3 regions of the Saccharicrinis fermentans DSM 9555 genome follow, and region 3 is predicted to be linked to each of the others. Evidence: riboswitches for the same ligand, from Rfam matches in the RefSeq annotation. Region 3 holds a riboswitch; each other region holds the start of a gene.
What was found. A riboswitch is a leader RNA that binds a small molecule or an ion and turns the genes downstream of it on or off. The one in region 3 is predicted to bind cobalamin.
Positions count from the first base shown of each region.

Region 1: another riboswitch for cobalamin. It lies ahead of CYTFE_RS0121215 (TonB-dependent receptor); the one in region 3 lies ahead of CYTFE_RS31750 (radical SAM protein).
Region 2: another riboswitch for cobalamin. It lies ahead of CYTFE_RS27530 (TonB-dependent receptor); the one in region 3 lies ahead of CYTFE_RS31750 (radical SAM protein).

Region 1 covers NZ_KI912107.1:5,145,347-5,147,618, reverse strand. The annotation lists gene cbiD (cobalt-precorrin-5B (C(1))-methyltransferase CbiD) at 1-601, opposite strand, end outside; cobalamin riboswitch at 737-952, shown strand; gene CYTFE_RS0121215 (TonB-dependent receptor) at 1,092-2,272, shown strand, end outside.
Region 2 covers NZ_KI912107.1:5,123,987-5,126,258, reverse strand. The annotation lists gene CYTFE_RS27530 (TonB-dependent receptor) at 1-1,274, opposite strand, end outside; cobalamin riboswitch at 1,387-1,606, opposite strand; gene CYTFE_RS0121130 (YwbE family protein) at 1,921-2,115, shown strand; gene selD (selenide, water dikinase SelD) at 2,198-2,272, opposite strand, start outside.
Region 3 covers NZ_KI912107.1:143,817-146,088, reverse strand. The annotation lists gene CYTFE_RS24365 (sulfatase family protein) at 1-515, shown strand, start outside; gene CYTFE_RS31750 (radical SAM protein) at 934-1,242, opposite strand; gene nrdD (anaerobic ribonucleoside-triphosphate reductase) at 1,250-1,486, opposite strand; cobalamin riboswitch at 1,445-1,628, opposite strand; cobalamin riboswitch at 1,772-1,986, shown strand; gene CYTFE_RS0100715 (DUF6580 family putative transport protein) at 2,096-2,272, shown strand, end outside.

The DNA.
Region 1 (2,272 bases), 5.0 Mb from region 3:
CTCCACTCTCTTTACTCATAAGAAGTTCGGCATGCAGCTCTTTAGATAGAGCAACCAAACCATCCTTATCTCCTTCCGGTTTCATGGGTATAATATAATGAGAAGGAATACCCGATGCCTTGGCTTTCTCCCTGCTCAAAGCCGTATCTAAGATCCTAAAATAAAGCCGCTTACTCTCTCCGACCGACTTAAAGCGTTCGATCGTCTGCACCCCCGTTAAGGCCAATATATTTTCATACGTACTATTCAATAAGGCATTATTCATCTCCTCATACGAATCAAAATACCGCAACAAGGGAGAAGCAAACGAAGAATACTGCCGCTCATAACGAATCACCTCTATCTGCCTAGCCGCAGCAACGCAACCTATGTTGTGATGCAATTCCTTCGCAAAGGGATGGGCAGCATCAATTATCAATCGAATATTGTTTTCTTCACAAAAAGTATTCAGAGCCTCCTGATTCATAGCTCCAAATATCCTTTTCCCTTTAATTTGTTGATGCACATCTGACTTTGTAGAATAAAAATATGCTTGTCCTATCTGATCAAACAGTTCTGCAACTATCATCCCTTCTGTTGTTCCTCCAAAAACCAATACCATAATCCTTTTCTTAAATTTTCACTGTTTTATCTAAGCCCTGAAAAGACAAAAGTAAAAATTCATAGATAATTAAAAACCCTCATGTTATCATAAAACTTATTTGCGCAATCTATTTACCTAAATAAATTTTTTATATATTTGTCGCAAAATAATGGTGATTATCTCTTCTACAGTTGAGATAAGAGAGGGAATCCGGTGAAAATCCGGAACAGTACCCGCTACTGTAAGTCCGGGTTTTAATTGCAACAACAATTAAAATCTTTTGTATCTACACCACTGTTCGACAAAAATCGAATGGGAAGGTTACAAAGAAGGACAAGTCAGGAAACCTGCCATTGCAATAACTTTTTATTTTAAGCTTCCGGGAAAAGAGGTTAAAATTGTTCTGTGTTTTATTTGTACACTTGCTTTTACGAGCTACTTTTCTGGTTGCATAGAACCGTTATCTATGTATAAAAACATACTGAGCGTTGTTACGTTATTCATATGCATGACAACATATGCACAAAATATTATCCTCGAGGGGAACGTAAGCTGTAGCGGCACCCAGGAGGTCTTACCCTTTGCCAATGTATATATCGACAGTCTGTATAACACAGCCACCATTACTAAAAAAGATGGCTCGTATAAACTTCACCCTTCTTCTACAGGAACATACAATTTGTGCGTTTCGCATATAGGATATGAAAAATTTTGCACCACGGTTCATGTGAATAAAGGCATCAACCATATTGACATCACCCTAAGCCCTTCCTCCTATAAGATGAACCCCATTGTTGTCACCGGAACGGGAACACAACATAGAGTAGATGATGTACCGGTACAAACGGAAATCATCACCCAGAAAGATATTCAGGAAATAGCAGGGCGAAATATGGAAGATATTATATCCGGCATCTCATCCTCGGTTGATTTCACATCCAGCTCCATGGGTACAAATATAAAAATTAACGGACTGGGCGCAGATTATGTACTCATCCTTCTAAATGGCAAAAGGCTCACTGGTGGAGTTGGAGGATATACCGACCTTAGTAGAATCAGCACAGATGATATTGAACAAATTGAAATTGTCAAAGGGGCATCTTCAACCCTATATGGATCCGATGCCATTGCCGGGGTAATCAATATCATTACAAAAAAAGAAAAGAAGAAAACTACCATCTCTAACAACACGCGAATGGGAGAGTATGGTGATTTCAAACAATTCAACGCCTTCTCCTACAACAAAGGAGCACTTTCTTCAAAAACAACGTTCTCCTATCAACAAATCGATGGTTGGCAGCTCAATAACATGAAATATAATCCATCTTGGGAAAGCAATCACAACCTACCTTTTTTAGTTCGCACATATGATAAACCAGTAAACAAATCACGTGGTTATACCATCACCCAAAATTTTGATTACCATTTTTCAAAAAAACTACAAATACATACGCACGCTTCTTGGTACGAAAAAACGCTTTACTTTCCATTTAAAGGACGAATGCATAACTATTATTACAACAATCAAAATGCAGCATTGGGTGTATACTATAAGTTAAAAAACAAAAACTATATGGAGCTGAATATTGATTATGGAAATTACTTGTATTACAACGAATATCCATACAAATATAATGAGACATACATCACAAATGACGATCTAATTAAGGTGACCTATTATCCTGGCGA
Region 2 (2,272 bases), 5.0 Mb from region 3:
ATTTTTTCTTCAGTATAATCCTCTCCTAGGGTCAACTTATTATTCTTAGAGATGGCCATCACATACTTTAAGCGTATATTATTCAAACGCTGATCATTATTAATAGACTTATCACCATCGGAATAATCTTTGTAATCTTGGTTATACCTATAATAGTAACGGAATTGGTCATAATTGTAATCCAATGAAATATAATCCTTTCTATTCAACAAATACTTAGCTCCCATTTCAAAGGTCTTATCATCAAAGTAATATCCATACTTACCCACTGACTGTGGTCTGAACATATCTTTTTCGTAAACTGAATGACCAGCATACACCTCCCATTTATCGCTGGCACGAAAGGTTAACACCTGACTAAAGGTATGATCTGTATATTTATTTTGAGCCTTTGCCTCGGTTTCCACCAAGTCATTTCCATCCAATTCGTATGGACTCAATTGCCAACCATTACTGCTTTTATGATTAAAATTTCCATTCCACGATATTTTTCCAAAATTTAAATCAACCGTATTACTTTGTTGGATCGTAGCATAATCACGAATACGGGTGGTATTGGACACATTCAGTTTTTGCTTCGATTTTTTGGTAATGATATTAATCACCCCTGCAATGGCATCAGAGCCATACAGCAAAGAAGCTGCCCCTTTTAATATTTCAATGCGTTCAACATCATCAGGGTTAATGCGACTCAAATCATTCTGTCCTCCAATATCTCCGTACATACGTTTACCATCAATCAAAACCAATATAAAATCATTGCCTAAACCATTGATTGACATAAAAGAGCCCATTGTTCCGGGGTTAAACTCGAAGGATGGGCTTATATTGAGCATCAAATCGTTAAAATCAGATGCCCCTGCATTGGCAATAGCCTTTTTACTAATAAGTTCGGTGGGTACAGGAGCCGTTTTTAAATGATGAGCCGTTCCTGTACCAGTCACCACAATCTCGCCCAAGCTATGGTCCGACTCAACCATTTCAATATTCACAACATTCTCCCCCTTCTGGAGAGACACACTTTTTTTCACCTTCTTAAATCCAGAAAATGAAACACTTAAGTCATAGACCCCTGGCTTTAACTTCTTTAATTGATACACCCCTTTGTTGTTTGTGGCCGTACCTGTTGTTGTCCCAGAAAAATAAACGTTGGCACCCGGTAAGGGCTGCTGGTTGTTTTTGAGGATGACCACTCCTTTTAGCTCAGCCTCCTGCGCATGCGCAATAAATGCTGTAAGCAATAGCATAACAGCTACATTAATAATCCTTTGCATAGTAAAAGTTTAAAATAACAACTTCACTTTGCAATTCCGTAAATCAAGAGAATAATGTAAGAACAATGAAAAACTGCTCAAAACAATAACTTCTTTCCCGGAAGCAAAATGTTTAAAATATTAAGTAATGGCAGGTCTTCTGACTTGTCCAGGTTTTTATGCCTTCCCATTCATCTGATGACAAACAGTGGCAGAAGTTTAAAAACCCCTTGTTTCCGGAATACCGGAGGTGGACTTACAGCAGCGGGAACTGTTGCAGATTTTCACTGCATTCCCTTTTAATCCAATTGTATGTTCATACAACTAAAAGAACCATTTACGGCCGCAAAATTAAGTAATTAATTTACTATTGCAATAAACAGAGACTTAATAATAAATGATTACTGAACACCCAAGGTTGAAGAGCTAACTAAATAAAAAACAAAAGAACTTTTGTTTTCAGACTACACCTGTCCATTGGTAAAAAAAAGTTAAAATACGCTTAACACTGAACTAACATTTGCTTATATTACACTATTGTAATAAATTTGTAGGCCATTTTTCACAACAAAACACAACTATAATAGGCACTTCGCTTTGACGAATTAACTTTAATAAAAGCACATCAAAATAGAATAACGATTATATATTTATAAGTGACAGATTAATGGACGGAAGAGAAAGAAAAAACATTAAGAAGGGAACAAAAGTAGCGATTCTTCAGAAACAAGATGAGCGCTCAGGACATTTAACACACGGTGTTGTTCAGGATGTTATTGATGAAGCACCCTTTCACCTGAAAGGAATTGAATGCAAATTAAAAAGCGGTCAGGTCGGAAGAGTTAAGCTCATAAAGCTTTAATACTTTCTTATTTTGAAAGATACAAACTCCCGTTCAACCAAAGTTAAACGGGAGTTTTTATATGGTAAAACACGAAGTTAACTTAGCTTACCACTACCCATTTTTCTGCTTGAGCTTTCAACTCTCCAAAGCTTTTGGCTTCCACATCATATTTTTT
Region 3 (2,272 bases):
CTGCGAAGGTACCTTTTATAATTAAATATCCGGCACTATTTGGAACTAATGGTAAAAAAAGCGATTTCCTATTAAATTCCTTGGATATATTACCTACTATGTTGGGAATGTCAGGATTGAATATACCTGCAAATTTAGATGGAGAAGATATTACAGATGTATTGCTTGGAAAAAAAGAAGACACTCGGAAGGCTTCTCTTGTAACTTGTATCCAACCATTTGGTCAATGGAGTAGAGCTAGAGGAGGAAAAGAATTTAGAGGTGTTATAACAAAAAAGTATACGTACGCCAAAGATTTATCTGGAGATTGGTTACTTTTTGATAATGTTTCAGATCCATACCAGCTAAAAAACTTAAAAGGAGATCCCGCTTTTGAATCTATCATTAAAAATTTAGAGGAAACTCTAACAGAGGAGCTTAAGCGTATGGACGATGAATTTTTAACAGGCTCTTCTTATGTTGAAAAATGGGAACATTCTATTGATTCAACAGGAACTGTACCTTATAAATGGTAATTTAGCTTTCAAATTTAAGAATAGATATAGCCCTACATACAATCGAATTCTAAGACTTAAACAAACATTTTTAAAGAATTAATTTCTAACTTTATTCTTGCCGAACAGCGACCGATGGTGATTATTATACCGAAGATTTCTTTGCATTAAGGTATGCTTTATTTAAGGCATACCTTTTCCTTTTACACAGGCATCGAACCTGTATAAAAGGAGCCGAACAACTCCTTTAATAAGCCTGAAAACCTAAGATTCTAACTGGTTCATTTCAATGAAAGAGTAAAAGACTAATTTGATTGATAGTCCTAAAAAACTGGAGTAGACCTTAGTTCACTTTTACTCTTTTCGGTTAATTCAAAACTAAGTTATTTTAATCTGATTGTCCAATACAAAGCTAAAGGAGTAGACTGCCGCTAGGCCATTAGCCTAGCGGGAGCCTTAAAAACAGGTTTAAATCTGCTGGCATTTTCGCTTTAATCCTTAATTGCTTAATCTTCTGAATGAAACTGGGTAACATACTATGTAACGTTGGCTCACCCCCAGTTACAACAACAGCATCAAGCATTTTGCTATTTTGGCTAATCCATTCCAAAATCACTTCTTCGCTTAACTCATTTGAATGGTCTTTTAGATCAGAATCTATTAATTGAGGATTGTGACAATAATTACAACTAAAATTGCAGCCACAAGTAAATATTACTGCCGATATATTACCTGGGTAATCTATCAAGCTTTGTTTATGGAAGCTTATAGTTTGCTGTCACTTTTTTAATTAACTGCTTTACCGAACTTGTTGGCAGTTGGCTTTCGCCTAAGGAAGTATGAAAAACAGTACCTCCGGTATATTTGGTTTGCAATGAATATTGAATACGTAAAGCCTCAAATAAATCATCAGTATAATTTACAGGCAATTGGGTTGAATTTGTATAGTATGGTTGACCTCCTTTTGGGTAAGTTTGCTCATTAGCTACAATTATATCGGGACAATGACTTTTTTGATTACCAAAACGTAAATAGACTTACAGCTGCGGGGACAGCTCCTGATTTTAACAAGATTCCCTTTTCATCCAAACACAAAAAAAAGATGTGTTAAGAAACCAATAAGTGACTGTGCAAGTTTACTTCAAAATAAAGAGTCTTCAATATTTTCGTTATCAATAGAAAAAAAATATCTAATACTCTAGCTCCCATTTCCTCTGGGTTACAGATTGTTTAAAACTATTTTTCATTTTTTTAGCTGAGAATCATTATTTGTAAAGTATATTTGTCGCATCATTGGTTTTCAAATTTCAATTTAACAATCAGTTTAATTGAAATAGAAATTAAAAGGGAATGTCGTGTAATTCGACAACAGTTCCCGCTGCTGTAATTCTCAAAACAGCTTTAGGTATTATTCCATTGCCCGCCAGTTGGCGGATGAGAAGGAACCTAAAGTGAGATAAGTCAGAAGACCTGCCAGTATAACATAGATTTTGCAGTCTGCGGAGAACAGATAGCTAATCAGAACGATGTTTCCTTGGCCTTCCTTTCTCATCGTATGCTGCAAAATCAAAACTTAATAGGTAACGAAAATTGCAGTAACGATGAAAAAACAAAAAATTGACATTCGTTTTGGGGTTCTTTCCCTTTTAGTATTATTTGCAGCTTTTAGCAGATTAATACCACATCCTCCAAATTTTGCACCCATAGCGGCTATGGCACTGTTTAGTTCAGCCTACTTTTCAAAAAAGCACATTGCACTTATTATCCCGGTTTTATCC